2 regions of the Mesorhizobium sp. LEGMi-168a genome follow, and region 2 is predicted to be linked to the other one. Evidence: predicted binding sites of a transcription regulator. Region 2 holds the regulator's gene; the other holds the start of a gene.
The links. The regulator PhoB, encoded in region 2, activates phosphate uptake and scavenging genes when phosphate is short. The targets are predictions, from matches to a motif close to TGTCATNNANCTGTCAT.
Positions count from the first base shown of each region.

Region 1: the regulator PhoB is predicted to act here: its motif matches at 5,366-5,382, upstream of ppk2 (polyphosphate kinase 2).

Region 1 is NZ_JBZEGV010000001.1:478,771-494,194, reverse strand. It holds gene AC4FWB_RS02630 (hypothetical protein) at 143-286, shown strand; gene AC4FWB_RS02625 (hypothetical protein) at 344-481, shown strand; gene AC4FWB_RS02620 (DUF423 domain-containing protein) at 628-1,002, opposite strand; gene AC4FWB_RS02615 (multidrug efflux MFS transporter) at 1,032-2,285, opposite strand; gene AC4FWB_RS02610 (GntR family transcriptional regulator) at 2,404-3,069, shown strand; gene AC4FWB_RS02605 (glycosyl transferase family 90) at 3,197-4,168, shown strand; gene AC4FWB_RS02600 (aldo/keto reductase) at 4,175-5,218, opposite strand; gene ppk2 (polyphosphate kinase 2) at 5,479-6,411, shown strand; gene AC4FWB_RS02590 (winged helix-turn-helix transcriptional regulator) at 6,422-7,117, opposite strand; gene AC4FWB_RS02585 (DUF1330 domain-containing protein) at 7,297-7,623, shown strand; gene AC4FWB_RS02580 (dihydrofolate reductase family protein) at 7,669-8,319, opposite strand; gene AC4FWB_RS02575 (nucleotidyltransferase family protein) at 8,498-8,794, opposite strand; gene hemB (porphobilinogen synthase) at 8,844-9,875, opposite strand; gene AC4FWB_RS02565 (DUF2066 domain-containing protein) at 9,964-10,779, opposite strand; gene AC4FWB_RS02560 (enoyl-CoA hydratase/isomerase family protein) at 10,949-11,989, shown strand; gene AC4FWB_RS02555 (DUF6163 family protein) at 11,986-12,408, shown strand; gene ldtR (transcriptional regulator LdtR) at 12,812-13,327, shown strand; gene AC4FWB_RS02545 (hypothetical protein) at 13,606-14,058, shown strand; gene AC4FWB_RS02540 (L,D-transpeptidase family protein) at 14,392-15,424, shown strand, end outside.
Region 2 is NZ_JBZEGV010000019.1:65,123-80,546, reverse strand. It holds gene AC4FWB_RS22835 (YMGG-like glycine zipper-containing protein) at 1-30, shown strand, start outside; gene AC4FWB_RS22830 (CHASE domain-containing protein) at 557-2,200, opposite strand; gene AC4FWB_RS22825 (ATP-binding cassette domain-containing protein) at 2,331-3,131, opposite strand; gene AC4FWB_RS22820 (sugar ABC transporter permease) at 3,154-4,518, opposite strand; gene xylF (D-xylose ABC transporter substrate-binding protein) at 4,762-5,802, opposite strand; gene AC4FWB_RS22810 (ROK family transcriptional regulator) at 6,069-7,310, shown strand; gene phoB (phosphate regulon transcriptional regulator PhoB) at 7,311-8,000, opposite strand; gene phoU (phosphate signaling complex protein PhoU) at 8,020-8,727, opposite strand; gene pstB (phosphate ABC transporter ATP-binding protein PstB) at 8,746-9,549, opposite strand; gene pstA (phosphate ABC transporter permease PstA) at 9,546-10,397, opposite strand; gene pstC (phosphate ABC transporter permease subunit PstC) at 10,401-11,387, opposite strand; gene pstS (phosphate ABC transporter substrate-binding protein PstS) at 11,452-12,510, opposite strand; gene AC4FWB_RS22775 (response regulator) at 13,038-15,424, opposite strand, start outside.

The sequences.
Region 1 (15,424 bases), on a different contig from region 2:
ACGCCGAATGCCTGCCGGTCCACTTAACATTTTTGTTGGATCGATTCAAATTTTGCCTTGACTCTGGTGGTGTGGAGCATAATATTTGAATCGATCCAAGTCGCTTTGATGAGTTGGTGCAAGATTTGAAGAGGAGGGTGCCATGCATCCGGTCAACTATCTGTTCCAGGACGTCTATCGCAACGATTGGGGCATTGCCTCGGCTGCACTGAGCGAGCGGCGCCGGGGCAAGGCAAGCCCGTGGAAGCGTGAGCCGCGCTTCATCGTGGCGCGCAAGCGCGCCTGAGACGTCTGCCTTTTTCGCGTCGATCGATTGGATCGATTCAATTCTAGGAAGCCAGTCATGCATCCGATCAGCCATCTTTTCCAGGACATCTATCGCAACTATTGGGGCATCTCGCCGGCGACCGTCCGGCCGGAACGGCAGCGCGCGGCCGAGCCGGCGACGCGCAGGCTCAAGCTGCTTCAGAAGCGCCGGTGACGCCGGCGCGGCCCATCGCCGGGGGCTCAGCGTTACGGGGCGATCTCGAGCAATTCCAGGAAAAGTGTACAACGGTTTTCCGTCCGGAATTGCGTAGAAACAAACAGTTAGAGCAGTTCGACGTTTCCGTGAAGCGATGAACTGCTCTAAAGACCCGGACGCCACAGCGCCGAGACCGCGATCGCCAGCCAGCCGGCGATAAGCAAAGTGCCGCCGATCGGCGCCGACATCGGAAACAGCCGCGAGCCTAGAAAATCCCGGGCGAGAAGATCGCCCGAAAACAGCAGCAGGCCGACGAGCAGCACCAGGCTTGCGATCTTGAGATACCGGTTGCCGCCGATAAGGCCGACGGCGAGAAAGACCGGCGCATGCATCAACAGGAAGGATGCCGCAGTGCCGGTGAAGGCGCCGCCGCGATGCGCGGCCGCCGCCGACAGCGCCACGCCGGCCGCCCCGACAAGGCCGCCCGCCAGCACGAGGACACGGCTGCCGCCATTTGAGGGTTGCCCGGCAAGGCTCATTCGATGCTCCGTCTTCGGTGGCACGGCAATCAGGATTCGCCGGCTTCGAGCAGCATATGCCGCGTCCGCCGCGACTGGACAATCCAGTTATAGACCGCACCCAGCGTCATCAGCACCGATGTGCCTAATAACACCGCCCGCATGCCGAAATGACCGCCGACGAAGCCGCCGGCGAGCGGCCCCGCGACCTGGCCGACATATTGCGCCGAGATCGACAATCCGAGCACATTGCCGCCGACGCCGTCCGGGATGTTGTGGCGGATGACGCTGGTGATGCAGGGCAAAAGGCCGCCCAGCGCCAGACCCATCAGGAAACGCAGTCCGATCAGTTGCCAGCCGTCAGTGACGAAAGCTTGTGGAATAAGCAGTAGCGCCGAGACGGCGAGCGCGCCGACGACGACGTTCCAGTGGCCGACGCGGTCGGCGAGCTTGCCCAGCCACGACGAGGACAGGATGGTGCCAAGTGCTGCCGCCGACATCACCACGCCGGCGACCATCGTCACCTTGCTCTGGTCCTCGACGAGCTGCTGCACATAGACGGTGATGATTGGCTCGATCGACATGGTGGCGAAGGCGAGCAGCATGCCGGTTGTCAGCATGGCGACGACCGGGCGCTTGTCGGGGATCTGCGACCAGCCGCTTTTCGGTTTCGTCGCCGAAGCGGCCTTGGCCGCGGGTGGGCGCGGGTTTTCCTTGATCAGGAAAGTCGTGGCCAGGAAAGCGAGAAAGATCACGCCACCGGAGAGCAGGAAGGTGGCGCGGATGCCGATCACCGGCGGCAGCGCGCCGCCGAGCAGCGGGCCGACCAGCGAGCCCGCCGTGATGCCGGCCGAGAGCACGCCGAGCGCCCAGCCGGAGCGGTCCTTCGGCGTCTGCATCGCCACCAATATCGTCGAGCCTGAGGAGTAGCCGCCGGCAAAGCCGATCAGGAGCCTCAGCAGCACCAGTTGCCAGACGCTCTCAACCATGCCTGTCAGCGACATGCAGATCGCCATGCCGAAGGAGGCGCGCACCAGCATCAGTTTGCGGCCGTAGCGGTCGCCGAGCCGCCCCCAAAGCGGCGCGACCAGCGCCGCGGCAAAGAAGGTGGCGCCATAGGCAATGCCCGACCATTGCACGATCGCCGCGTGCCCCTCGGCGCCCAGTTGTTCGACGTAGAGCGGCAGGAACGGCAACAACAGCGTCATGGCAATGAGCGTGCTGAACGAGCCGGCGAAGCAGACGGCGAGATTGCGCCGCCAATGGATGTTGTAGCCGCTCTGTTCAGGAGTGTCGTTCGCCATGTCATGCCTGCCCGGCTATCTGGGATTGTTCCGGATACCAATTTGGGATACCAGATCGGTATCCGTCATGAACCTCAACCCAGCCGCTGTCAATGCGGCGCCGAAGAGCGGGCCGACAATGTCGCAGATGCAGAATGTCGAAAGGCAGCTTCGCGAGATGATCCTCGGGCTGGAGATCGGCCCGGGCGAGCGGCTGACCGAGCGCTGGATCGAAAGCCGCTTCGGCGCCTCGCGCACCCCGGTCAGGGCCGCATTGCTACGCCTCGAGACCGAAGGGCTGATCGGCCGCGACGGCCGCGGCTGGACGGTGGCGCCGATCAATCTCGCCGAGCTTGGTCAGATCGCCGTCTACCGCGAGGCTGTCGAGGTGGCGGCGGTGAGGTTGACGGCAGGGCTGGAGGATCGCAGCGGGGTCGAGGTGATCGCAGCGATGCTCGATTCCTGTGATGCCGACACGCCGCGCGAGGAATGGCATCGCGTCGGCATGGATTTCCACATCGAGCTGGCCAGGCTTTCCGGCAATGAGTTTCTGCTCAGAGCCGTGCGCGACGCGATGACCAGGCTGTCGCGCGCCCGCTGGCTGGAAGTGCGCGACGAGGCAGCGCTCGGCCGCGCCTGGGCCGAGCACCATGCGATCCTGGCGGCCGTGCGAAAGGGTGACGCCGAAGAGGCGGCGCGGCTGCTCTCGGCCCATATCGCCGGCAGCCGCGACCGGCTGGTGACTTCGCTGCATGACGACCGGCGCGGTCTGCGCGCTAGGGGCTTTGCCGTCGTCGCTGCCTGACCCCGGCAAACGTCGTCGAATACTAGGACTCTCACAATTTCGTCCGGTTGTGCGGGCTTGCAAGATGTTCGGCACAATGCTGTAGGAGACGTGGGGAACAACTCGGCATCTTTGAAACGACGGACGCATGGCTTCGCCCTTACGCACCGCAGCGCGAGTATTTTATTTTATACGCAACATCACGCGCGATGTGGCGCCGCAGGCTCTCTTTCGCCATCGCCTGGCCAGCCGGCTGCAGCAGGCGAGGCTTTCCGGCAAAACGGTCCGCGACCGCGTCAACTATTACAACAAGCTCGACCATAGCTTCGTGCCGAGCGCGGCTGCCGTGCCGGCCGGTCAAATACCCAAGTTCGGCAGCATGTACTATTACGATCTGAAGGAGTTCGCCCGCTATTTCGATCGCGACCTGCTTATCGATCTCGAGTTCGGCGATGTCGTCGACGTGCCCAAGATGCCGGCGATCGTCAAGGATCGGCCGATCCGTGACGACAACGGCAACGCCGTGATCATGAAGCTCGACAAGTTCCGCCATTTCAACATGCCAAGGGACAATCTCTCCTTCGCCGACAAGCGCCCGATGGCGGTCTGGCGCGGTGATCTCAACAATCCGATCCGCAAGCGGTTCGTCGATGCCGTGCGCGGTCTGCCGGTCTGCGATGCGGGCTCGCCCAAGCCGAGTGCGCCGGAGGGCTACCGCAAGTCGTATCTCACGATCCCGCAGCAGCGACAGTTCCGTTACATCGTCTCGCTCGAAGGCAACGACGTGGCCACCAACCTCAAATGGGTCATGAGCTCGAATTCGCTCTGCCTGATGCCGCCGCCGACCTACGAGACATGGTTCGCCGAAGCTGAGCTCGAGGCCAATGTCCACTACGTGCCGCTGGCGCCGGATTTTTCGGACGTCGGCGACAAGATCGCCTATTTCGAAAGGCATCCGGCGGAAGCCCAGCGCATCACAACGGCGGCCAATGCTTACTGCCGCCGGTTCAGCGACGAAAAGGACGAGCGGGCGGTCTCGCTGCTCGTCCTCTACAAATATTTCGTGCTGAGCGGCCAGATCAAACCCGATCCAGAGGCCTGGCGCTACATCACAGGCTGACGTTTCTCAGATATCGCTGCGGTCGAGCACCAGGTCGGCCGGGCCGAACCGGTCCCTGGCGGTGAATTGCTGGTGCCAATAGGGGTAAAGCACCGGGGGCCGGCTGACGGCGTCCAGGCGCAGGCGCTCGTCGAGCGACAGCGTCAGGCTTGCCGCGGCAAGATTGTCCTTGAGCTGGGCTTCGTTGCGGGCGCCGATCACCAGCGAGCTGACGGCTGGGCGGCCAAGTAGCCAGGCAAGCGCCACCTGCGCCGCCGAAACGCCGCGCTCCTTGCCGATCTCGACCAGCACGTCGACGATGCGCCACAGCCGGTCCTCGTCGCGGATCGGCGGCTCCGACCAGCCGCCAAGCTGGCGTGCCGTCGGGCTGTCGCGGCGGTATTTTCCCGAAAGCAGGCCACCGGCCAGCGGGCTCCACACCAGCACGCCGAGCCCCTGGTCGACCGAGATTGGCAGCAACTCGTACTCGGCCTCGCGCGCTTCCAGCGTGTAGTGGATCTGCTGGGTGACGAAGCGCGGCTGATGATGGCTGTCGCTGATCGAGAGCGCCTTCATCACCTGCCAGCCCGAGTAGTTGGAGCAGCCGACGTAGCGGACCTTGCCCTGGCCGACCAGCGTGTCGAGCGCCGCGATCGTCTCCTCCAGCGGCGTGACGCCATCCCATTCGTGCAGGAAATAGATGTCGATGACATCGGTCTTGAGCCGCTTCAGGCTCCGCTCGCATTCACGGATCAGATGATGGCGCGACAGGCCTTCGTCGTTGGGGCCGTTGCCGATCCGCATGCGCGCCTTCGACGCGATCAGCACATCGTTCTTGCGCTTGCCGCCGAGCGCCTCACCGACGATCTCCTCGGACAGGCCGTTCGAATAGACATTGGCGGTGTCGATGAGGTTGATGCCGGCGTCGATGCAGGTGTCGATGATGCGCTTGGCTTCCGAAAGATCGGAATTGCCGACGGCGGCGAACGGGCCCGTGCCGCCGAAGGTCATCGTGCCAAGCGTCAATGTCGAAACCTTCAGGCCGGAACGGCCAAGGGTGCGGTATTCCATGTCAGGTCCTCGCGATTTGTTTGAAGGGCGCGTGGCAGGCGCCGGAAAGAGACAGGGTATTTGTAGGACAATTCCGGCGGCTTGTCGCCCCGCCATCGATACGGGCCGATCACATATCGGCTAGTCCAACGTCGTCGCTGGGCCGTTTGCAATAAAACCGTCATTGCGGGCCTGTATCTCAGTCGGCTTAGGGAGTTGCGTTTGCGGCCATGGCCGGAACGCATCCGAGGCGAAGGTGGCTGACAGGCAGGAGCAGCGCGATGAACGAACTAAAACCGAATTCCGGGCCGAATTCCGGAGCCAAGGACTGGCTGGAAGCCGAGCTCGAGGACACGCTCGACGAGGACTATGAGCTGGAGATTTCCGAGCCCGCGCTCTCGCTGGAGATCGCCAAAATCTACAAGAAGTCGCATCCGCCCTCCATCGAACGGATGACCTATTTCCGCGAGCTGCTGCGGCTGCAGTCGGAACTGATCAAGCTGCAGTCCTGGGTCGCCTACCACAAGAAGAAGCTGGTCGTGATCTTCGAGGGCCGTGACTCCGCAGGCAAGGGCGGCGTGATCAAGCGCATCACGCAGCGCCTCAACCCGCGCATCGCCCGCGTCGTGGCGCTGCCCGCGCCAACCGAGCGCGAGAAGTCGCAATGGTATTTCCAGCGCTATGTGCCGCATCTGCCGGCCGGCGGCGAGATCGTGCTGTTCGACCGCTCCTGGTACAACCGCTCCGGCGTCGAGCGCGTGATGGGTTTTGCCAATGCCGATCAGGTGGAAGAGTTCTTCCACGACGTGCCGGAATTCGAGCGCATGCTGGTGCGCTCCGGCATCACGCTGGTGAAATACTGGTTCTCGATCACCGACGAGGAGCAGCAGATGCGCTTCCTGATGCGTATCCACGACCCGATGAAGCAGTGGAAGCTGTCGCCCATGGATCTGCAGTCGCGCGTGCGCTGGGAGCAGTACACCAAGGCCAAGGAAGAAACCTTCGCCCGCACCAACATCAAGGAAGCGCCCTGGTTCATCGTCGAGGGCAACGACAAGAAGCGGGCGCGGCTGAACTGCATCGACCATTTGCTGCAGCAGATGCCCTACGAAGATGTGCCGCATGAGGAGATCACGCTGCCCGAGCGCGTCTTCAATCCGTCCTACGAGCGCCAGGTGCTGCCGCGCGAGCTTTATGTGCCTGGGAAGTATTGACCCTTCGGTGCTACGCCGCCGCGCGTTTCGGCATGACGGCAAACGGGCTGAGGCCGAGCCATGTCTGCATCTTGGCGGCGACGTCGAGGTTTCCGGTCAACGCCACCTTCTCAGCCTCCTTTTGGACGGTCGTCAGCCCCATCCAGATCGAGGTCATGGTGCAGAGGTCGGTCGAGACATAGAGATCGACCTCGAATCCCGGATCGTACCAGCACAGATCGACATCGCCGTGCTTCTCGACGATCAGCCACCAGGAGCGTTTTGACGCCGGCAGGTCGTGATACAGGAACTGTATCACGGTGCGGCCGTCGGGCAGCGGGCTGGCGTTCAGGTTGCGCCGCATATCCCACATCAGCAGCGATGGATCGAGGTTCTTGAGCGACAGCCGGGCCTCGACCCATTTCTGGCCCCAGAAACCCATCGCCTCGACCACGGGGCGCAAATCTTTGCCGGCCTCGGTCAGCCTGTATTCGAAAACGCCCTTTTCGGATTTGATCTCGGCGCGCTCGACAATGCCTGCAGTCTCCAGCTCCTTCAGCCTTTGCGACAGGAGCGTCGGCGACATTTTCGGGACGCCGCGGCGCAGATCGTTGAAGCGGGTCGAGCCCGCCACCAGCTCGCGCAACAGCACCATCGTCCAGCGCGTGCACAACAGCTCCGCGGCCATGGAAAGCGGGCAGAACTGCTTGTATCCGGGTTGCGTCATCTGGTTGGCCTCCCACCGATTGAAGCCGAACCATAATCCTCAGGCGCCCCTGCAGCCAGTACAGAAGCTGTACCGGGCCAGTACAGATGCCGGACTGGAGGGTTTGGGCCTTGCCATGCGAGCCAGCGGTCACGTCACCGGGCGGTCCGGTGCCGACAAACCACAGGAGAGTTTCAATCATGACTGTTTACGTGATCGCCGACATCAAGGTGACGGACGACAAGTGGGTGCCTGCCTATGCCGGCTCGGTGCACGAGCTGGTGCACAAGCATGGCGGGCGTTATCTAGCGCGCAGCGGCAATGTGAAGACGCTCGAGGGCAAGCCGCTGGACACCAGCCTGATCGCGCTGATGGCGTTTCCGACGGCGACGGCAGCCGAAGCATTCGCCAGCGATCCGCAATACGCGCCCTACATTGCCGCGCGCCAGGCCGGCAGCGAAAGCCGCTTCCAGATGATCGACAACACCGATCTGGCGGGGACGATTTCCTATCTGCCCAAGGGCTGAGGACGCGACCGGAACGCGGCCTGGCCGCGTTCCGGCATTCTTCGATCAGGAATCGCGTTTGACGATGACATGGGTGGCGAGCGAAGTGGCCACTTGCTCGGTGCAGCGATAGCCGAGCTTCAGCATGTCGAGACCGGCGAAGAGGTGCTCGCCGGAGCCGAGCAGCATCGGCGAGATTGCCAGATGCATCTCGTCGATAAGTTTCTTCTCCAGATACTGTCGGATGGTCGAAACGCCACCGCCGACCCGAACGTCCTTTCCATTGGCCGCGGCTTTCGCCTGCTCGAGCGCCGAATGGATGCCGTCGGTGACGAAATAAAAGGTCGTGCCGCCTTCCATGGCGATCGGCGCGCGCTTGTGGTGCGTCAGCACGAAGACCGGCACGTGATAGGGCGGGTTGTCGCCCCACCAGCCTTTCCAGCTGTCGTCAGGCCACTCGCCGCGGATCGGCCCGAACATGTTGCGGCCCAGGATCCAGGCGCCGACATTCTCGAAGCTGCGCACGGCGAAGCTGTCATCGATGTCTGTGGTGCCGCCGTCCTTGCCGATCACCATCTCGCGAAAGGTGCGGGTGCCGATCATCCATCTATGCAGATCTTCGCCGCCGACACCGAGCGGGTTTTCGAGAGTCTGATCGGGACCGGCGCCGTAGCCGTCGAGCGACAAGGTGAAAGCGTTGACACGCAGCTTGGACATCATTGCCTCCTAAACCAGTTGTAAATTGCAAGCAGTTGTTTGGTAGCTTAACTGATTGCGAAACGCAAGCAGTATTTTCCGCTCCATCGAAGCGGTCAGCGTCGGGAGCGTCGCCGGAAGCGTTAGGATTGCCGTCACAATTTGGCGTCGGGAAAGCGACTACTTGCGTAACTCTCGGTCAAAATACGCGCACGGCCGATCGTTCGATATCAGCCTTCACCATCGGATGAAGGCTGTCCCTTGTGGTGATGTCGATTTCGGTCGACATCTTCTCTTCGAGAAATTGTTTGATGCCGACGAGGTCGATCAGGGAAAAGCGCCGCGCCGGATCGTAGTCTATGAACAGATCAAGATCGCTGTCTGATCGTGCATCGCCGCGCGCGGCCGACCCAAACAGATAAAGCGAAGTCACGCCCATGCCCCTGATGGCATCTGCGTTCTTCTGCAACCGTTCGATCACTTCATTCCGGCTCATCGAACCATTCTAACGGATCCCGTCAGAATTCCAAAATCGCGAGGCGAGCCTAGCCCCTCAGCATCTCCGCCACCACCGGCGCGAAATAGGTGAGAATGCCGTCGCAGCCGGCGCGTTTCAGCGCCAGAAGCGATTCCAGCATCGCCTTCTCGCCGTCGATCCAGCCATTGGCGCTGGCGGCCTTGATCATCGAATATTCGCCAGACACCTGGTAGGCGAAGGTCGGCATCTGCAGCTCGTCCTTCAGCCTGCGAATGATGTCGAGATAGGGAAGCCCCGGCTTCACCATCAGCATGTCGGCGCCTTCGGCGAGATCCTGCTCGGCCTCGCGCACCGCCTCGTCGGAATTGGCGTGGTCGATATAGTAGGTCTTCTTGTCGCCCTTGAGCAGGCCGGCGGTGCCGACGGCCTCGCGATAGGGCCCATAGAAGGCGGAGGCGAATTTCGTCGCATAGGACATGATCGCCACGTCCTGAAAACCGTTGGCGTCGAGCGCGTCGCGGATGGCGCCGATGCGGCCGTCCATCATGTCGGACGGCGCGATGATGTCGGCGCCCGCCGCAGCCTGGATCACGGCTGCGGCGGCGACCTGCTCGACGGTTTCGTCGTTGACGATGATGCCATCGCGCAAAATGCCGTCATGGCCGTGGCTGGTGAACGGGTCGAGTGCCGCGTCGGTGATGATGCCGATCTCCGGCACCGCGTCCTTGATGGCGCGGGTGGCGCGGTTGATGATGTTTTCGGGGTCGAGGATGTGCGAACCGGTCTGGTCGCGCAGCGAGAGCTCGACATTGGGGAAAGTGGCGATCGCAGGGATGCCAAGCTTGGCGGCGCGCTCCGCCTCCTTGACCGCGAGGTCGACGGAGAGACGATAGACGTCCGGCATCGCGGCGATTGGCTCGCGCACGTTGCTGCCGTCGACGACGAAGATCGGCCAGATCAGGTCGTTCACCGAGAGCTGGTTCTCCTGCACCAGCCGGCGCGACCAGTCGGCCTTGCGCATGCGCCGCAGCCGCCGGCCGCCGGTGATCTCGTCGACGCTGCGCGCGCCGGCAGGCTTTGCGGGAGTGAATCTGTTCATCGCCAAAACTCTTCTTTGTTCCGGCTTTTACCACGCGGCCTCACCGCAGACCAATGCGACACGATTGTGCCAAGGCCGAAACTTCGTGTCACGGCTGCCCATTGCCCGACAGAATCTGCGCCGCGCCCTTCACCGCCACGCGAAACGCCTCGTCGAAGCTGACGCCGCGCGCTTGCCATTGATAGGTCTTGCCGCGGTCGGCCAGCCGCCAGTCGGCGATCCAGCCGAGTTCCTTGTCGCTCCACACGATGCTGCCGGCAAGCGCCCGGATCGCTCCCGCCTTTTTCGCGAGTTGGTCGAGCCTTGCCATATCCGTCGCGGAAAGCGCCTTCTCATCTAACCCGGCAAGCTGCCTGGCCTTTGGAAAGGTGACGCGCATCAGCAGCGGGCCGGTGGCATTGGTGAAGGATTCGCGCATGGTCTCACCGCGATCCTCGTCGGCCGTCAATACGAAATGGCTCGCGCCTTGCTCGGCCGTCAGGAAGACGGCAAGCGTCGGCCGTTCGCCATGCCAGGGTCTGCTGCCGAGCTGCGCCAGGAGCTTGTCGACCACGGCGGGCTTGTAGAGGCACGTCAGGTCGTGCGGCCGGTCATGCGTGCCTTGCTCGTCATGGATCGGCACGCCTTCCAGCCGGTCATGGTAGCGAAAGGATTGGACGAAGTCGGCCGCCTTGTCGCGCAGCGCCAGCATCTCCGGCTTTTGCGTCAGCCGCTGGTCCCCTGAAACCTTGATCAGCACCTTCTCCAGGCAATCCTTGAAGCCGATCTGCCGGTTCGGTTCGCCGGTGCCGGTGACGATGGTCTGGGCCTGGTAAAGCTCGGCCGTCGTTGCGGCAAGGGCGGAGGAAACTCCCAGCCAGAGGAGGCCTAGCAATCCAGCCACGAGACGAGGAAATCCAGGCATGTCGATTTGCTCGAAATCTGTCGGGCCGCGTGGGCGCAATCGTTTGCCGGTTTCGTAACATCTGGCGCGCCCAGCCGCCAGTGTAATGACCCGCTGGCATTGACGCATCCTTATGCCGCCTTTAGCACTTCAGTCCCCCCGGAAGGGCGGAGAGAAGGATTCCCTGGTGATGGATTTTGGCGGAGGCGACGAGATTCGCTTCGAGCGTTTGGGAAAGGCGGGCGTCGTCACGCTGACGCGGCCGCAGGCGCTCAATGCCGTCACCCATCGCATGGTCAAGGCGCTCGGCAAGGCGCTTGACGCCTGGGAGGGCGATGCCGGCGTCAGCGCCGTCGTCGTCAAGGCCGAGGGCAGGGCGTTTTCCGCCGGCGGCGACATCCTGCACATCTACGAGGCCGGCCGCGCCGGCAAGCCGCCGGTCGACTTCTTCGCCGACGAGTACCGGCTCAACGCCCGCATCGCGCGCTTCAGGAAACCCTATGTCGCGCTGATCGACGGCATCGTCATGGGCGGCGGCGTCGGTATCTCCTTCCATGGTTCGCACCGCGTTTTGACCGAGAACGCGCAGTTCGCCATGCCCGAGGTCGGCATCGGCTTCTTCCCCGATGTCGGCGCCAGCCATCTCTTGCCCGATCTCGGCGGCAGCTTCGGCATGTATCTGGGGCTGACGGGAAACCGTATCCGCTATGGCGATGCGCTGTGGTCTGGCCTGGCCACCCACACCATCAAGGCCGAGGACCAGGCGGGGCTGCTCGATGAGATCGCAGTTTCCGGCGATCCGGAGTCGGAGTTGCGCTCTTTCTTCACGCCTGCCAGGCGCGAGACGGAACGGCAGGACCTGGAAGCGATCGCCCGCCATTTTTCTCAAGCCTCGCTCGCCGACATCGTCGCCAGCCTGGAACAGGCCCTTGACGACGCCTTCGCTGCCAAGACGCTGGCGACCATCAAGACGCGTTCGCCGACCAGCCTCAACGTCGCCTGGCGCGAGATCAGCGCCGGACTGACGCTGTCGATGGACGAGTGCATGAAGATGGAGTTCCGCATCCTCAACCGCATGCTGGCCGGCCATGACTTCTACGAAGGCATCCGCGCCGCCATCATCGACAAGGGCTCGAAGCCTGAGTGGCGGCCAGCCAGCCTCGATGCGGTGGGCGCTGCCGACGTCGACGCCTATTTCGCGTCGCTCGGGGGCCGGGAGCTCGAGCTGTGAGCGAGGTCACCTCCAGGCGCGTGGTGCTGCAGCCCTCGACCACCGAAATCATCTTCGCCTGGTTCCAGCGGGTCATTGCCGGCTATTGCTTGCTCTTCGGCATCCTCTACTGGATCCGGCTGATCGGTATCTATCCCGGCGAACTCTGGCGCTTCGACCTGATGCCGGTGCACTGGCAGGTGGCCGCGGCCACGCTTGCCGTCTTCTTTCCCTTTGCCGCGGCGGGCCTCTGGATGCTCGCCTCCTGGGGGCCAGTGATCTGGTTCATCTGCGCGGCGACCGAGACCGTCATGTATGCCGGCTTTCCCAACCTCTTCGGCCACAGGATGCTGATCGTCGTCTCGCATGCCTGCGTGGCGTTGCTCTACATCGTCTTCCGGGTGATCATCTGGCTGCAGAAGCGCCAGTTCCGGCAGTAATGCATGTCGCCCGAAAGTGGGCAGCGGTTTCGGGAGAACGACATGCATAAAAACAAAAATGCATGTCGCCCGAAAGTGGGCAGCGGTTTCGGGAGAACGACATGCATCAGAACAACGACCTGAAGCGCGTCGCCTGAATCCGCTTCAGCGCGACGCGCTTCAGGTTGCCAGGCGGCTCCAGAGGCCTAGATTCGGGGTCAGCGATTTGCCCCAAACCCATTGCCTAAATCTTTAGGTTAATTGTTCTTGCTCGCGTGACCGTTCGTTAAGCCTCTTTCGAAACCTCTTACCGGTAAGCTCTTGTTAGCCCTGGCGTTTAAGTCGAATTTTATGAGTATTCGATAGTGTCGCGATCAAGGTGAAGAACAAAAAATCACCGGGCGACAAACGAGAGGCAAAGACAATGATCAATTCACGTCCGGCGGCGAAGACCGCCAACGTATCCGACGACCGCCGCGAGGCGATCCGTTCGCTGTACATGGAATCGCTGCAGCTGGTGGAGCGTCTGCATCGCCGTCTGCTTGACGTGATCAAGGACGAGTTCGACCGCAACGGCCGCTCCGACATCAACGCCATCCAGGCGCTGCTGCTCTTCAACATCGGCAATTCGGAGCTGACCGCCGGCGAGCTGCGCTCGCGTGGTTATTATCTCGGCTCGAACGTCTCCTACAATCTGAAGAAGCTCGTCGATCTCGGCTTCATCAACCACCAGCGCTCGCGCATCGACCGCCGCTCGGTTCGCGTCTCGTTGACGCCGAAGGGCAACGAGGTGGCCGACGTCGTCGCCGGCCTCTACGAGCGCCATGTCGGCTCGATCGAGGCGGTCGGCGGCATCAACACCGACGAGTTCAAGCAGATGAACCGCGCCCTGCAGCGCCTGGATCGCTTCTGGAACGATACGATCGCTTACCGGATGTAAGCACTTTCGAAATCTGAGACATCGAGGCCGCGCCGAAGAAGCGCGGCCGGGGAAAAAAGTCGGGGGGCCGGTGCTGAAAGGTGCCGGTCTTTTTCTTGTTGCGAAGGGAAGGCCCTTAAAGCATGTCTGCCGAAAGTGGGACCGGTTTCGGGACAAAGGCATGCGTAAAATCAAAAACCTAAAGCGCACGGAGCGAATCTGAAAGATCGCGACGCGCTTTAGGTAGTTGACCCTGGGGCAGCGCGCGTGGAAGCTCTCAGCCAAAGGGGAGGGACGCCGTGCGCTATTTCGTGCTTGTGCTTTCCGTTTTGGTTCTGGCTTCGTCGGCTCAAGCCAGGACGCTCTACTACGGCTCCAGGGCGGGCATGGAGGTCACGATCGTCAAAAAGTCCGGCATCGGCACGTCGCATGCCAGCGTATTGACGAAGCACACCAGGCAAAACGCCGTCGGCTATTGCCGCGACTATGTCGGCAAGGTGACCGAGGATTGCATTGCCAAGGAAATGAAGACGCCCTTGCATCTGGAGATCACGGCGGATTGCAGGAGCGGCAAGTTCACGACATTTTACGGCGCCAACATGCGGTTCCAGGGGCACAGCCCCGCCGGAAGTGCCACGGACTACCTGATCACCGACACCGACGAGGACGTGGTTCTCGATGGTTCGGGCGCCTCTGGCTACGACTATACCCTCGATCAATTCAAAGCTCTGTGTCCGAACCGGGTGAAGTAGGACAAGCCGAAAAGTAACGAGGATTTGCCCAATCGGTGGCGACCGGCGATGCCAAAATGCATCGGTCCCTTTCCCTTCATCTTCTTGCCGCAAGCAAATCGCGGGCCAAGGCCACGTTGCCGCCATAATCGCGGTGAAAGCGAGAATGCGGTGATGCTGCGGGCCGATGCCCTGCGCTTATTGGACCCGGCGCTGCGGCCGCGCGTTTCTGGCAGCCGAGCGATGCGGGACATGGTTGGCTAATTGTTAAGATTGCCGACCCTAGAGTGCGGGCAACCCGCCAGTAGAGCGAACTGAGCGAGATTTGATACAGCTAGAATGTCTGGAACGTCCATGAGAACCAGCCGCCGTTTCTTCCTTACCGGAGCCTCCGCGCTCGCCGCCGCCGTAGTCGCCGGCCATGCCAGCGCGCAGGATGTGGTCGGGGATATCCTCAAATCCTCGACCCGCGGCAATTGGGACGATCAGTTCGACGCCCGCGCCAACAACACAAGCAAGGTCGCTTCGACGCTTCCTATCTTCAGCCAGCAGACCGTCGCGTTCACCGAGCAGGCGGTGGCGCAGTACCAGAACATCGTCGGCCAGGGCGGCTGGGAACAGGTTCCGGCGACCAAGAAACTGCAGCTCGGCGTCGACGATCCGGATGTCGTGCAGCTGCGCAAACGGCTGATGATTTCGGGTGATTTGCCGCAGAGCGCCGGCATCTCGACGGCCTTCGATTCCTATGTCGATTCAGCGGTCAAGCGCTTCCAGCTTCGCCACGGCCTGCCGGCCGATGGCGCGATGGGCAAGTACACCTATGCGGCGATGAACGTCCAGGCTCCGATCCGGCTCGGCCAGTTGCAGACCAATCTGCAGCGCCTGAAGGAAAAGGCCGGCACGCTGGGCAGCCGCTATGTGCTGGTCGACATTCCCGCGGCGCAGATCGAAGCGGTCGAGAACGACCGTGTCGTGCTTCGCCACACCGCGATCGTCGGCAAGATCGACCGCCAGACGCCGATCGTGAATTCCAAGATCAACGAGATCATCGTCAATCCATACTGGAACGCGCCGGTCTCGATCGTGCGCAAGGACATCATTCCGCTGATGCGGAAGGATCCCAACTACCTCAAGGACAGTCATATCCGCCTGTTCGCGCCGGACGGCAGCGAGGTCGATCCGATGACCGTCGACTGGTCGACAGACGATGCCGAGAAATACCGCTTCCGCCAGGATCCGGGCGCCGGCAACGCCATGGCTTCGGTCAAGATCAATTTCCCGAGCCCGGATGGCGTCTACATGCACGACACGCCGCAGCAGAGCCTGTTCGGCAAACTGATGCGCTTCGATTCCTCGGGCTGCGTGCGCGTCCAGAACGTGCGTGACC
Region 2 (15,424 bases):
GGTCGGATCTACACCGCCCGCTGCAACTAATCCCCCGACAGAGCAATTCCAGGAAAAGTGCGTAACGGTTTTTCCGTCCGGAATTGCGCAGTCTGGTGAGAATGTCGATCTGGAGGCCGGCCCGCCGGCCTCCATTTCTTGTGTTTGAACGGCCGGTCGCTCGCTAATGCATGTCGCCCAGAAGTGTGCAGCGGTTCTGGGGCAACGACATGCATCAAAACAAAGACTTAAAGCGCGTCGCCTGAATCCGTTTCAACGCGACGCGCTTTAGAGCAATTCCAGGAAAAGTGTGTAACGGTTAGGCTCGGTGCCTTCGCCGTAGCCTTCCGTCCGGAATTGCGTAAAAACAAATAGTTAGAGCAGCTCGGCGTTTCCGTGAAACGGTGAACCGCTCTAGGGTGTGTTGAGATTCAGGTCAGGCCGAGTCGAGAATGGTGGGTTCCGAGAACCGGAGCGGAGCGTACTTAAAGTACGTGAGCACCGGAAGCGCAGGGAGCCGCCATTCGCAGGCCGGCATCACCTGAATATCAACACACCCTAAACGACTTCGATCCGTTCACCCTGTCAGCGGAATCCTTATTTCCACCTTCAGGCCGTCGGCCTGGAAATCGCGCTTGATCGTGCCGCGCAATTCGCGTGTGACATTGAGATCGATCAGTTTGGTGCCGAAGCCGGTTTTTTCCGGTGCTTCCAGTCTTTCCTGCCCTGTCTCGCGCCAGGTGAGCACCAGCGTCCGCTCACGGCCGCGTCCCTCCACCATCCAGCCGACTTTCAGCGCCCAGTCTCCCTTGAGAGCATTGGCCGAACTGCCGGCCTCGCCATATTTCAGCGCATTGGTGGCAAGCTCGTGGAAGGTCAGGCCGAGCGCCTGCGTGGTCGTCTCGTCGAGCAGCACCTCCGGCCCCGACAATATGCCGTCAGGAAGCGCCTTGCCGAACACCTGCCCGAGTTCGGTGCGCAGGAGATCGCCAAGGTCCGCCTTCTGCCAGCGCGAGCGTGTCAGCATGTCCTGTGAAGCCGCCATCGCCTGCAGCCTCGCCGAGAAAGATGCCGAGAACTCCTTCACGTCGGTGGCCTGGGCGGCCGTCTGGCGCGCGATCGCCAGCACCCTTGTGATCGAATTCTTGATGCGGTGCTTCATCTCCTGCAGGATCAGGTCCTTTTCCAGCAGGCTCTTCTCCGTCGCTTCATGCAGCAGCGACTTCGCCTCATAGGCGCGCTCCTGATAACGGGCCACCAGGGCGATCGCCCCGGCAAGCAGCAGGCCGAACAGCCCGAGCATCACCGGAATGGCGCGCGAGGAAGGCAGCGAAAAAGCGCTGGTCGGCCGAAACAGAACAGTCCAGGGTCGGCCGGCCACGACGATATCCCGGCGCGCCACAAGCTTCGAGCCCAGGGAATCGGCAGGCGGCGCCTCCGAGCGGAACAGCAGATTGTCGGCACCCGGCTTGCCGTCATAGATCTCGACATTGACCGGCAGCAGCGGTGCCTTGCTGAGCGCTACCTGGAACAAATCGCGCGCGCGGAAGGCGGCATAGAGAAAGCCTGCGGTCGAGGAGCGGCTGGCATTGATGACGTCCGGGGCCGTTTCCACGTTCAGCCGCACGAAAACCAGGAATCCGGGGAAGGTCTGCGTCACCTCGGCGCCCAGGCCGAGCTGGGCAAGGCCACTGGCATGCTGCTGGTCGTCCGCCATGGCCTTCTCGATCGCCGTCCGCCGTACCGGCTCGCTGAACATGTCGAAGCCGATGATCGACTGGTTGGACGTATCGAGCGGCTCGAAAAGCACGATGGGCGTGCGCCACGGCTGCTCGGTCGTGGCCGGGTAGATCGGATGCGCCGAGCCGTGATCGTGCAGGATGTCGCGCTCGACCGCCGCCTCGTCGCCGGTCTTGGCCAGCCTCAGGAAGCCGATGCCGCGCAGACCGGCGAAATTGTCGTCGATATCGAGCGCGGTGAAGAAGGCGTTGAACTCGCCGCGCGTGATGTCGCCGTTGCGGGCATCGAACAGCGCCTGCGTCGAGCGCAACAGCGACAGATGCAGGTCGATGCGGCTCTCGATGCGGTTGAGCGCATCGTCGGCCGTTCCCTCGAACTTGATGCGCGCCGCTTCCTGGGTCGCGAAATAGGCGAACCCCGCCATCGTCAGGCTGATCAGCGAGACGGCGATGAATGCGACGATCGGAAAGAGCTTTTTCAACGCAGGAGGCGGCCCATCGATGGTTGACCACCTTTATGGGCAAGTCTCCGTGCCAACACAATGGCGAGGCCAATCCATCACGGCCACTGGCACATCACCTAATCGTAAATTAGCCAACTAACTTATTGCCTTACGCCGCGATCTTCAGCGCTCCCGGGCCCGGAATCGCGCCCGGCGGGCACTTGCCCAAAATGATCATGCCGAGCACCTCGTCCTGCGTCACGTCGCCGGTGCGGGCGGTGCCCACCACTTGGCCATTCTTCATCACGCAGACCCGGTCGGCCAGCTCGAACACGTCGTGGATGTCGTGGCTGATCAGGAAGATGCCGATGCCGTCGGCCTTGAGCTGCCGCACCAGCTCGCCGACCTGGGCCGTCTCCTGGGGACCGAGGGCCGCGGTCGGTTCGTCCATGATCAGGATGCGGGCGTTGAACAGGATCGCGCGGGCGATCGCCACCGACTGCCTTTGCCCGCCGGACAGCTTGATCACCGGCTCCTTGAAGCGCTGGAAGCGCGGATTGAGCCGGCCCATCACCTTGCGCGCCTCGGCCTCCATGGCGACGTCGTCAAGCGTGCCCCAGGCGGTCATCAGCTCGCGGCCGAGGAAAAGATTGGCGGCGGCGTCGACATTGTCGGCAAGCGCCAGCGTCTGGTAGATCGTCTCGATGCCGTATTTCTTGGCGTCGCGCGGATTGGCGATCGATGCTTCCTCGCCCGTGACGAAGATCTGCCCGGCATCGCGCTTGTAGGCGCCGGACAGGATCTTGATCAGCGTCGACTTGCCGGCGCCGTTGTGGCCAAGCAGCGCCACCACCTCGCCGGGGAAGAGATCGATGGATGCGTCGTCGACGGCGCGGATGCCGCCGAAGGCGATCGAGATGTTGCGCATGTCGACCAGCGGGACGTCCGCGGGAGCGGTTTTCTCAGCCATGATCCTTCTCCTCCCTGCCTGATCAGACGCGCTTGCGGTAAATGGTGTCGAGCCAGACGGCGATGACCAGCACCGCGCCGACAACGATGCTCTGCAGCGGCGAGTCGACGCCGAGCAGCACCATGCCGGACTGCAGCGACTGCATCAAAAGCGCGCCAAGCATGGCACCAAGCACGGTTCCCGAACCGCCGGCAAGCGAAGTGCCGCCGATCACCGCCGCGGCTATCACCAGGAGCTCGTCCAGCGTGCCGAGCGCGTTGGTCGATGAATTCTGCCGCGCCGACGAGATGGCGGCGGCGATCGTCGCCAGCACGCCCATGATCATGAACACCTTCATGGTGATCCAGCGCGTGTTGATGCCGGCAAGGTTCGCCGCCTCCGGATTGCCGCCGATGGCAAAGACATAGCGGCCGAAGCGGGTGCGCTTGGTGATGAAGGTCATGATCAGGCCGACCGCGACCGCCATCAGCACGGGAATGGCGATGCCATGGGCGATGAACAGGCCGCCTTCGGGAACGGTGATGTTGTTGGCGGTGGCGTATCGGTTCACGATGCCGACCGGCCAGGGATAGGAATTGGCCAGCCACACCGCGCCCATGATGACCGCACAGGTGACCGCGCCGAGCAGCGTCTCGGCCCAGATCGGACGCAACGGGAAACGGAAGCGCTTGCGCTGCACCCGGCCGTTGAACAGCGCAAACACCACCGCCACGCAGGCGACGATGCCGACGACCCAGCTCCATCTGGCGCCGATCGAGCCGGCCGGTCCGCCGCCCATGAGCTGGAAGGTAGCGTCGAGCGGCGCCACCGTCTGGCCGCTGGTGACCCACCAGGCAGCGCCGCGCCAGACCAGCAAGCCACCCAGCGTTACGATGAAAGCCGGCACTTCGAGATAGGCGATGACGAAGCCCTGGAAGGCGCCGATCAGCAACCCGAGCGCCAGGCCGATGGCCAGCGCCAGCACCCAGATCCACGGATTGCCGAGCTCGAGCCCGACCATGCGCACCAGGAAATGCACCTGGGCGAAACCCATCACCATGCCGATCAGCCCCTCGGCCGAGCCGACGGAGAGGTCGATGTTGCGCATGACGATGACCAGCACCATGCCGGAGGCCATGATCGCCACGGCCGAGGTCTGCACCGAGAGGTTCCACAGATTGCGCGGGGTAAGGAACGTGCGGCTGTCGAAATCGAGCGGATTGACGCCGAGCCGCAGGCTCGAGATGACGTGCAGGCCGATCCAGATGATCAAAAGCGCGCCGACCATGCCGAGCATGCGCGTGTCGAGTTCGGTCGCCTTGAGGAAGCGCCCGACGGCGCTGAGTTCGGAGGCACGCGCGCGATCCGCGGCCGGGTTGGCCGGCGTATCAGAGGTCGTATCGGTCATGATCTCCTCCCACCGGCTTGCCGTCTGGCGCGGATGCCGGACCACGATGCTAGAGCAATTCCAGGGAAAGTGTGTAGCCCGTCCGGAATTGCGTGAAAACAAGCGGCTGCAGCTGTTCGACGATCCTGCCGGACGATGAGCTGCTCCAACGACTTTCCCGGTTTATGCGCAGCGGGAAACCTTTTTGAGAAACGCCGCGGCCCTTGGGCCGCGGCGTCAGGATTTGGACAGGCGTCGGTCGGCTTAATTGCAGACCGCGACACTGCCGGCGGCAACGCCGGCGCAGACCTCGTCCTTCTTGATCCAGCCGGCATCGATGACGAGGTTGAGATTGTCCTTGGTGATCGCGACCGGGGTCAGGAACAGCGACTTGACGGTGTTGCCGCCAGGCGTCGTGAAGTCCTTGACGCCGGCGATATCGGTCATCTTCTTGCCGTCGGCGAGCTGCGAGGCGATCTCGGCGGCGTTCTTGCCGAGCTCGCGCGCATCCTTCCACACCGACACCGTCTGCGTGCCGAGCGCGATGCGGTTGAGCGCGGCATGGTCGCCGTCCTGGCCGGAGACCGGAACGGTGCCGGCCAGGCCTTGCGCCGTCAGCGCCGCGACGACGCCGCCGGCGGTGCCGTCATTGGCCGCTACGACCGCATCGACCTTGTTGTCGTTGGCGGTCAGGAACTGCTCCATGTTCTTCTGCGCGTTGGCAGGCAGCCAGCCATCGGTATAGGCCTCGCCGACATTCTTGACCTTGCCGCTGTCGATGGCCTCCTTCAGCACTTCCATCGAGCCCGAGAACAGGAAATCGGCATTCGGATCGGCGCCCGAGCCCTTGATGAAGACGTAGTTGCCTTCGGGCTTGGCCTTGAACACCTCGCGGGCCTGCATGCGGCCGACTTCCTTGTTGTCGAAGGTCAGGTAGAACACGTCCTTGTTCTCGATCAGGCGGTCGTAGCCGACGACCGGAATGCCTTCGTCCAGCGCCTTCTGAACTGCCGGCCCAATCGCCGAGGCGTCCTGCGCCAGGATGATCAGCGCGTTGGCGCCCTGCGAGATCAGGCTCTCGACGTCGGTCAGCTGCTTGCCCGGATTGGACTGCGCGTCGGCGGAGATGTACTTGTCCCCGGCGGCCTCGATGGCCTTCTTCATCGCCGCCTCGTCGGTCTTCCAGCGTTCTTCCTGGAAATTCGACCACGAAACGCCGATCACCTTGTCCTTTGCCTCTGCGACCGACGCCAGCGTCAGCGACATGGCGACACCCGCCAGGATGGCGGTTGCGAATCTCTTCATGATTTCCTCCCTGCGCCATTGCGGCGCGACCCAGACTGGCCCGAAGGCCGCACACAGAGGCTTTTTTTCGAGCCTCGAAAAAACACTGATGCAACGTCGAAGCGCTGTCAACTGCGATTCTGATGGTTTTTGAGGTGTCGCAAACTTTTTTTCGAGCTCCGCAATAAATAATGACAGCCCCGGCAGCTTCTGCCAGTATCCCTAGCACGTCGGCGACGGCCCATGGCATGATGAGAAGGCCGCGACGCCCGGGAGGAAGGAAAACGATGTCGGTCGGAATCCGCCACGACGACCTGCGCCGGCGCAACCGCGCCATGGTGCTCTCGGCCGTGCGCCGGGCCGACCAGCCGTCGCGCACGGAAATCGCCGCGACCACCGGGCTCAGCCACTCGACGATTTCGGCGATCTCTGCCGACCTGATCCAGGAAGGCATCCTGGCCGAGAGCAAGCCGAGCGAGACCACGTCGCTGAAGCGCGGCCGGCCACAAGTCGGCCTCGCCCTCAACCCCGAAGCGGCCGCGGTGGTGACGGTGGTACTGTCGCTGAATTTCCTCTCCGTCGCCGTCATCGACTATGCCGGTCAGGTCATCGCCGAAGAGCAGCGGCGCCTCGACACGCTGACCATGCCGCGCGACGAGCTGATCGGCGAATGCACGGCGATTGTCCGGCGCCGGCTGGAGGACCCGGATCTCGATGTCGGCAGCGTCGCCCGCATTGCCATGGGCATCCAGGGCATCACCGATTCCCACGCCCGCGCCATGCTGTGGTCGCCGATCACGCCGCTGACCGACATTCCCTTCGCCGACATCCTGGAGCATGAATTCGGCATTCCCGCCACCATGGAGAACGACTGCAACATGATGGCGGTGGCGCTGCAATGGCGCGACCCCGACCGCTACCGCGACAACTTCATCGCCATCCTGCTCTCGCACGGCATCGGCATGGGGCTGGTGCTGAAGGGCGAGCTGTTCACCGGCACGCACTCTTCCGGCGGCGAGTTCGGCCACATGATCCACCGTCCCGGCGGCGCGCTCTGCCGCTGCGGACGCCGCGGCTGCGTCGAGGCCTATGCCGGCAACTACGCCATCTGGCGCAGCGCCATGAAGATGAGCGAGGATGCCGAGCCGGTCGACGTCGGCGACGCCGACATGCGGGCTCTTGCCGCGAAGGCGCGCGAAAAAGACGGCCCGGAGCGCGAGGCCTATCGCCGGGCGGGCGAAGCGCTGGGCTTTGGGCTGGGCAGCCTGTTCGCGCTGATCGACCCGGCGCCGGTCGCCATGGTCGGCGTCAGCGCCGCGGCTTTCGACCTGATCGAGCCGGCGTTGCGGGAAGCCATCGCCCAGACCGCCGGCGGCCAGCACTCAAAATCGATCTCCTTCGACACTGAGCCGAACGAATTGCCGCTGATACGCGAAGGCTGCGCCATGCGCGCGCTGAGCTTCGTCGACCAGGAGATTTTCGCGCCGGGCGTGCAGGCGAGGACCGGCACCGGAAAGAACGTCGCCTGATCAGTCTTCCCTGATCGCGTAGCCCGCCCCGCGTATCGTGCGGATGACGTCCGGCATGCGGCCGTTGTTGACCGCCTTGCGCAGGCGTCCGACATGCACGTCCACCGTGCGCTCGTCGATATAGATCGTCTCGCCCCAGACATTGTCGAGCAGCTGGCTGCGCGAGAACACCCGGCCGGGATGCCGCATCATGAATTCGAGCAGCCGGAACTCGGTCGGGCCGAGCCTGATCTCGCTCTTCTTGCGGTAGACGCGGTGCGATTCGCGGTCGAGCACGATGTCGCCGACCTTGAGCACGCTGGACAGCACCTCCGGCTTGGCGCGGCGCAACAGCGCCTTGACCCTGGCCATGAATTCCGGCGTCGAGAACGGCTTGACCAGGTAGTCGTCGGCGCCCGTCGAGAGGCCGCGCACGCGATCGCTTTCCTCGCCGCGCGCGGTCAGCATGATGATCGGCAGCCGCTCGGTCTCGGGCCGCATCCTGAGGCGCCGGCAAAGCTCGATGCCGGAAACCGCCGGCACCATCCAATCGAGCACCAGAAGGTCGGGCACGTTCTCCTGCAGGCGGATCTCGGCCTCGTCGCCGCGGGTCACCACCTCGACCTGATAACCCTCGGATTCGAGGTTGTAGCGGAGCAGCACCCCCAGCGGCTCCTCGTCCTCCACCACCATGATGCGTGGGGCGATCATTTGGCAGGCACCTTCGCTGTCACGCCGCCGGCGCCGACATCGCCGTCTCGTCCTGCTTCGGACGATTGGCGGGCAATTGGGTGCCGGTCAGCACATAATAGGCGTTCTCGGCGATGTTGGTCACATGGTCGCCGATGCGCTCCAGATTCTTGGCGCAGAACAGGAGGTGCGTACAAGCCGTGATGTTGCGCGGATCCTCCATCATGTAAGTCAGGAGCTCGCGGAAGACGGAGGTGTATTTGACGTCGACGCGCTCGTCGTCGTTCCTGAGCTTGGCGAGCGCCGTGGCGTCGCCCGCCGTGTACTCCTCGATCACGCCCTGGACCTGGATCAGCACCAGCTGCGCCATCGCGTCGATCGAGTGCGATAGGTCGCGCGGCGCGGCGCTGACGCCGACGGAGCCGACGCGCTTGGCGATGTTCTTGGCGAGGTCGCCGATGCGCTCGAGGTCGCCGGCCATGCGGATGGCGCCGACCACGCTGCGCAGGTCGTCGGCCATCGGCTGGCGCTTGGCGATCAGCGTGATGGCGCGGTCGTCGAGCTCGCGCTGACGCGCGTCCATGATGGCGTCGTCGGAGACGACGCGCTGCGCCAAAGCATTGTCGGAATTGAGCAGAGCCTTGGTCGAGGCGCCGACCATCGAGCCGGCGAGATCGCCCATATCACGGATGAGCCGGCTGATCTGCCCGAGATCCTCGTCGAAGGAAGCGACCGTATGGGCCATGATTGATGTCCTCGTGTGAACTCAGCCGAAGCGGCCGGTGATGTAGTCCTGCGTGCGCTTCTCGCGGGGCGAGGTGAAGATCTTCTCGGTTCGGTCGAACTCGACCAGCTCGCCGAGATACATGAACGCCGTCTGCCGCGACACGCGCGCCGCCTGCTGCATGTTGTGGGTGACGATCACGATCGTGTAGTCGGCCTGCAATTCGTCGATCAGTTCCTCGATCTTGGCGGTCGACAGCGGATCGAGCGCCGAGGCCGGCTCGTCGAGCAGGATGACCTCCGGCTTCACCGCCACGGTGCGGGCGATGCAGAGCCGCTGCTGCTGGCCGCCCGAAAGGCTCTGGCCGCTGGCGTTGAGCTTGTCCTTGACCTCGTTCCACAGCGCCGCGCGCTTCAGCGCCTGCTCGACGCGGTTGTCCATCTCGGCCTTGCTGATCTTCTCATACAGCCTGACGCCGAAGGCGATGTTCTCGTAGATCGACATCGGGAACGGCGTCGGCTTCTGGAACACCATGCCGATCTTGGTCCTGAGCAGGTTGAGGTCCTGCGAGCGGTCGAGGATGTTCTTGCCGTCGAGCAGCACCTGGCCTTCGGCGCTCTGCTTCGGATAGAGCTCGTAGATGCGGTTCAGCACGCGCAGCAGCGTCGACTTCCCGCAGCCCGACGGCCCGATGAAGGCGGTGACGCTGCGTTCGGGCAGCGACAGGTTGATGTCCTTCAGCGCCTTCGACTGGCCATAGTAGAAGTTGAGGTTTTTGACCTCGATCTTGGCCTTCTCGACGGCAGTGTCGGCTACGTTCAGGTCGGTGGACAACATCGGTTTCATCTGTCCTCTCTGCGTCCGGTAAGGCTGCGGGCGAAGACGCTCAGCCCGAGAACCGTCAGGGTGATTATGAGTGCGCCCGTCCAGGCCAGCTGCTGCCATTCCTCATAGGGGCTGAGCGCAAACTGGAAGATGGTCACCGGCAGGCTGGCCATCGGCGCGTTGAGATTGCTCGACCAGAACTGGTTGTTGAGCGCGGTGAAGAGCAGCGGCGCCGTCTCGCCGGAAATGCGGGCGATCGCCAGCAATATGCCGGTGACGATGCCGGACAGTGCGGCGCGATAGGCGACCGAGCGGATCACCACCCAGCGCGGCGCGCCGATGGCGGTGCCGGCTTCGCGCAGCGCGTTGGGCACCAGGTTGAGCATGTCCTCGGTGGTGCGCACCACGACGGGGATCACCAGGATGGACAGCGCAACCGCGCCGGCGATCGCCGAGAAGTGGCCCATCGGGCGCACCATCAGCTCATAGACGAACAGGCCGACGATGATCGAGGGCGCCGACAGCAGGATGTCGTTGATGAAACGCACCACCGTGGTCAGACGCGAGAAGCGCCCGTATTCGGCCATGTAGGTTCCGGCGAGCACGCCGATCGGCGTGCCGACGATGATGCCGATGATGGTCATCACGATGCTGCCGTAGATGGCGTTGAGCAGACCGCCGGCGTCGCCGGGCGGCGGCGTCATTTCGGTAAAGACGGCCAGGGAAACGCCGGAGAGCCCTTTGTAGATCAGCGCGCCAAGGATAAGCGCCAGCCAGGCAAGGCCGATGCCCGCCGCGATGACGCACAGCGCCATCATCACGGCATTCTTGCGCTTGCGGCTTTGGTGGAGCGATGCGGCTGTCGACATCGGTCAGGCTCCGGTCCGGCTATCGATGCGCAACAGCATGTAGCGCGCGATGGCGAGGATGATGAGAGTGATGATGAACAGGATCAGGCCGAGCGCCACCAGCGAGGATGTGTAGAGCTCGCCGTCGGCTTCGGTGAATTCGTTGGCGATGGTCGCCGAGATCGTCGTGCCCGGTGCAAACAGGGAAGCGCTGATGCGATGCGCGTTGCCGATGACGAAGGTGACGGCCATCGTCTCGCCGAGCGCGCGGCCGAGGCCGAGCATGACGCCGCCCATGATGCCGACGCGGGTATAGGGGATGGTCACGCGCCGGGTCACTTCCCAGGTCGTGCAGCCGATGCCGTAGGCCGATTCCTTCAGCACCGCCGGCACGGTGTCGAACACGTCCTTGGTGATCGAGGTGATGAAGGGCAGCACCATGATGGCAAGGATCAGCGACGAGGTCAGCAGGCCGATGCCGTAGGGCGGACCGGCAAACAGGCTGGAGAGGCCCGGTATGCCGTGGAAAAGATTGATGATGAAGGGCTGCACCGTCGTCTGCAGGAAGGGCGCGAAGACGAACAGGCCCCAGATGCCGTAGATGATCGAGGGAATGCCGGCGAGCAGCTCGACCGCGATGCCGATCGGGCGGCGGAGCGGGCGCGGGCAGAGCTCGGTCAGGAAGACGGCGATGCCGATACCGATCGGCACGGCGATAAGAATGGCGATGGCAGAGGTGACGATGGTGCCGTAGATCGGCGCCAGGGCGCCGAAATTCTCGGTGACCGGATTCCAGGCCTCGGTGGTCAGGAAGGAGAAGCCGAACTTCGACAGCGCCTCCCACGAGCCGGCAATCAGCGAGATCGCGACGCCACCAAGCAGGACCAGCACGAGGATGGCGGAAGCGCGCGTCGCCGTCCGGAAGGCCATGTCGGTGAAGGCGAAGCGGCGCACCGTCGCTTCTCTGGTCCGCATGGCGGACGATGTCACGGCTTCGGAAACGGCAGTCATCTAGCCCCTCGCATTTCGAAAGCGACAGGAGGGCGCCGGAGGCGCCCTCCTTATTCCGCAGGAATTACATGCCGGAGTAGAGCGGCTTGCCGTTCGCGTCGACGATGTCCTTGCCCCACATCCCCTCGACGCTCTTCACGACCGCGTCGGGCATCGGAACATAGTCCAGCGCGCCGGCCATGTCGTCGCCCTTGGCGTAGGACCAGGCGAAGAACTTGAGCGCTTCGGTCGTGGCCGCCGCATCGTCGGGCTTCTTGTAGACGAGGATCCACGTCGCAGCCGTCATCGGCCAGGATTCGGCGCCCGGCTGATTGGCCAGGATGACGCCGTAGCCCGGCTGCGAGCTCCAGTCGGCGTTGGCCGCGGCAGCCGAGAACGCCGCCGCCGTCGGCTCGACCTTCTTGCCGTCCTTGTTCACCAGGTCGGTGTGGGTCAGCTTGTTCTGCTTGGCATAGGCATATTCGACATAGCCGATCGCGCCGCCGGTTTGGGAAACGTTGTTGGCAACGCCCTCATTGCCCTTGGCGCCAATGCCGACTGGCCATTCCACAGCCTTGTCGACGCCGACCTTCGACTTCCAATCAGCGCTGACGTCGCCGAGATAGTATGTGAAGTTGAACGTGGTGCCCGAACCATCGGAACGGTGAACCACCGCGATCGCCTGCGACGGCAACTTGACGTCGGGATTGAGCTTCTTGATCGCCGCGTCATCCCAGCTCGTGATCTTGCCGAGGAAAATGTCGGCCAGCGTCGGGCCGTCGAGAACCAGTTCGCCCGGCTTGACGCCTTCGAGATTGACGACCGGAACGATGCCGCCCATCACCATCGGGAACTGTGCGAGGCCGGTGCCGTCAAGTTCTTCGCCCTTGAGCGGCGCATCGGAAGCGCCGAAGGTCACGGTCTTGGCCTTGATCTGCTTGATGCCGCCGCCGGAGCCGATCGACTGATAGTTGAGACCGACGCCGGTCTCCTTTTTGTAGGCGTCAGCCCACTTGGCGTAGATCGGATAGGGGAAGGTGGCGCCGGCGCCCGAGATATCGGCCGCCATCGCGGCGGAGATGGAAAGCGTGGATGCCGCAGCCATTGCAATCGCAACGGCCGCCGAGCGGATGAAATGTCTCATGTGGCCTGCTCCTGTTCGGAATATGGTCTTTCGGCACCCGTCTATCGGCGCCCGGGGAGCGCAATAGCCTTCGATTATTACAGTCGCATGACAGTTTCGTGTCAGCCCGGTAACGTCTGAACAGGGATAGCTGGAGAGGCCTGCGGCCGCCTTTTGCGGGCCAGCCGGAGTTTGCCGCGGGAATCAGCAACTTGTCCGACTTTTGAATCAAAAATTATCCCGGCGGCCGGATCTCGGCCGCCGGGAAATAAAATCCGGACGAGAGCGCGTTGCCCGAAAGCCAGAGCGGATCATGGCCTAGCCATCGCCGAAAACAGGTCCGTTGGGGTAGAGTCGACGCTGTTCCTTGCCGGCGGTCGCTGCTCCCGCCCGTAACCGAAGGGCGGAATCGACAGCCGCTATTGTTCCGGCTTGACCATCGCTTTGGTATGGTGCGATCACACCATACGTCCGCGTAACGAACGAGCAGCGGATGCCGGCTAAGAGAAAACCGCCCTGGCAGCGCCGCACTTTTCCTGGAAGTGCTTTTAGCCGGCGCTGCGTCGGACCTCCGCATCCGGGCCGAGCCATCTTTCGAGCTTTTCAAGCAGCGCCTTCGGGCTGATCGGCTTCGGCAGGTAGTCGTCCATGCCGGCTTCCAGGCAGCGTTCGCGGTCCCCTTTCAGCGCGTGCGCCGTGACGCCGACGATCGGCACACGCGTCCCCATCTCGGCTTCGAGCTGGCGGATGGCCGCGGTCGCCTCCAGCCCGCTCATCTCCGGCATCGATACGTCCATCAGGATCATGCGCGGATTGAGCTTGCCGAAGGCGTCGAGCGCCTTGCGGCCATTGCCGACGATCTCGAAATGATAGCCGGTCTCGCCGAGGATTTGCGTGAACACCAGCTGGTTCACCTCATTGTCCTCGGCGACGAGGATATCGAGTCCACGCTCCACGCCGGCCGGGCGCGGACGGGCACGCGCCGGCGGCGGCTGCAGCAGGACGCGGTCCGATGCCGTCGCCTGCGCCGTCGGCGCCCGCGACGCGCCGGCCCCTGTCCCTATGCTGCCGGCCAAAGGCGGATGGATGGCCGCCGTGCTGTGGCGATGGCGCTGGATGGTCGCGACCAGCGTCTCCAAAAGGATGGAGGAGCGCGCCGGCTTGATCAGCTGCGCATCGATGCCGAGATCGCGATAGGCGGCGCTGGCGAGCGACTGGTCGACCGAGGTCAGCATGATGATCGGCGTGTGCGCGAGGCCGGCGGTGTTGCGCAGGATACGCGCCATTTCGGCGCCGGTCATGCCCGGCATCTGGTAGTCGAGCACGACGCAGTCGACAGGCACGCCGTAGGCGGCGGCCGCGATCAGCACCTTCAGTCCCTCGGCGCCGCTTTCCGCCGCGCAGGAATCGAAGGTCCACGAGGCCATCTGCTCGCTGAGGATCGAGCGGTTGACGGCATTGTCGTCGACGATCAGCACGCGCGCGCCGGTGACGTCGACCGGCATGATCCGCTGCCCGCCCTGTTCGGCCCGCGGCAGCGTGACGGTGAACCAGAAGGTCGAGCCCTTGCCCTCGGCGCTGTCGACGCCGATCTCGCCGCCCATCATCTCGACCAGCCGCGAGGTGATGGCAAGGCCGAGCCCGGTGCCTTCGTGCCGCCTTGTCGAGGAGGTGTCGACCTGGCTGAACTTCTCGAACACCAGCTTCAGCTTGTCCTCGGGAATGCCGATGCCCGTATCGGTGATCGAGATGGTGAGCCTGGTGCCCGCCGGGACCCGCTCGCCCGTCACATCGACCAGCACGTGACCTTCGTCGGTGAATTTCACCGCGTTGCCGAGCAGATTGGTGACGATCTGCCTGAGGCGGCCGACATCGCCGACGAACTGCCCGTCGAGCCCTGGCTGGACGCGGACGATGAGCTCGAGGTCCTTCTCCTTGGCGCGCGTCGAAACCAGCGTCGCCACATCCTCGATCGCCTCGGCGAGGTTGAAGGGCGCCGGGTCGAGCACCAGCTGGCCGGCGTCGATCTTGGAGAAGTCGAGGATGTCGTTGATGATGGTGAGCAGCGCGTTGCCCGATTTGACGATGATGTCGGTGAACGTCTTCTGCTTCGGGTCGAGGTCCGACTTGGCTAGCAGCTCGGCCATGCCGAGCACGCCGTTCATCGGCGTGCGGATTTCATGGCTCATATTGGCGAGGAACTCCGACTTGGCGCGGTCGGCGAGCACGGCGCGCTGGCGCGCCTCGCTGAGCTCGGCCTCGCGCTGTTTCAGCTCCGTTATGTCCGTGGTCGATCCGATCAGATAGAGCGAGCCGTCGGACGCGATCATCGCGCCCTTGCGCGCGAACTGGTGACGCACGCTGCCGTCGGGCATCGTCACCTTTTCCTCGATCTCCTGCGTCTCGCCGGTGCGCAGCACCGCGAGGTCGCCCGCGATGAAGGCTTCGCCGTCCGCGCCGAAGATCTCGACATCGGTCTTGCCGATCGCCTCTTCCTTGCTGAAGCCCGTGAGGTCGCACCAGCCCTTGTTGACGTAGAATTGCCTCAGATCCGAGCGCTTGGCGTAGATCGACACCGGCACATTGTCGATCAGGCTGCGGAACACCTCGTTCTCGCTCATGCTGTCCTTGAGCGCCCGCTCGCGCGCCTTGACGTCGGTGATGTCGGTGCTGGAGCCGACCAGATGCACCGATCCGTCGACAGCGACGAGGCGGCTCTTGCGTGTCATCAGCTGCCGCACCGTGCCGTCGCGATGAGTGACGGGTTCCTCGACCTCGCGCCCATTGCCGGTGGCCACGACCTCGGAGTCGTCATGGCTATAGCTCTCGGCGTCCTCGGAACCGAAAAGCTGGCGGTCCGTCTTGCCGATGACGTCTTCCTTGGCGATGCCCGTCAGCGCGCACCAGGCCTTGTTGACGAACTCGATGCTGAGAT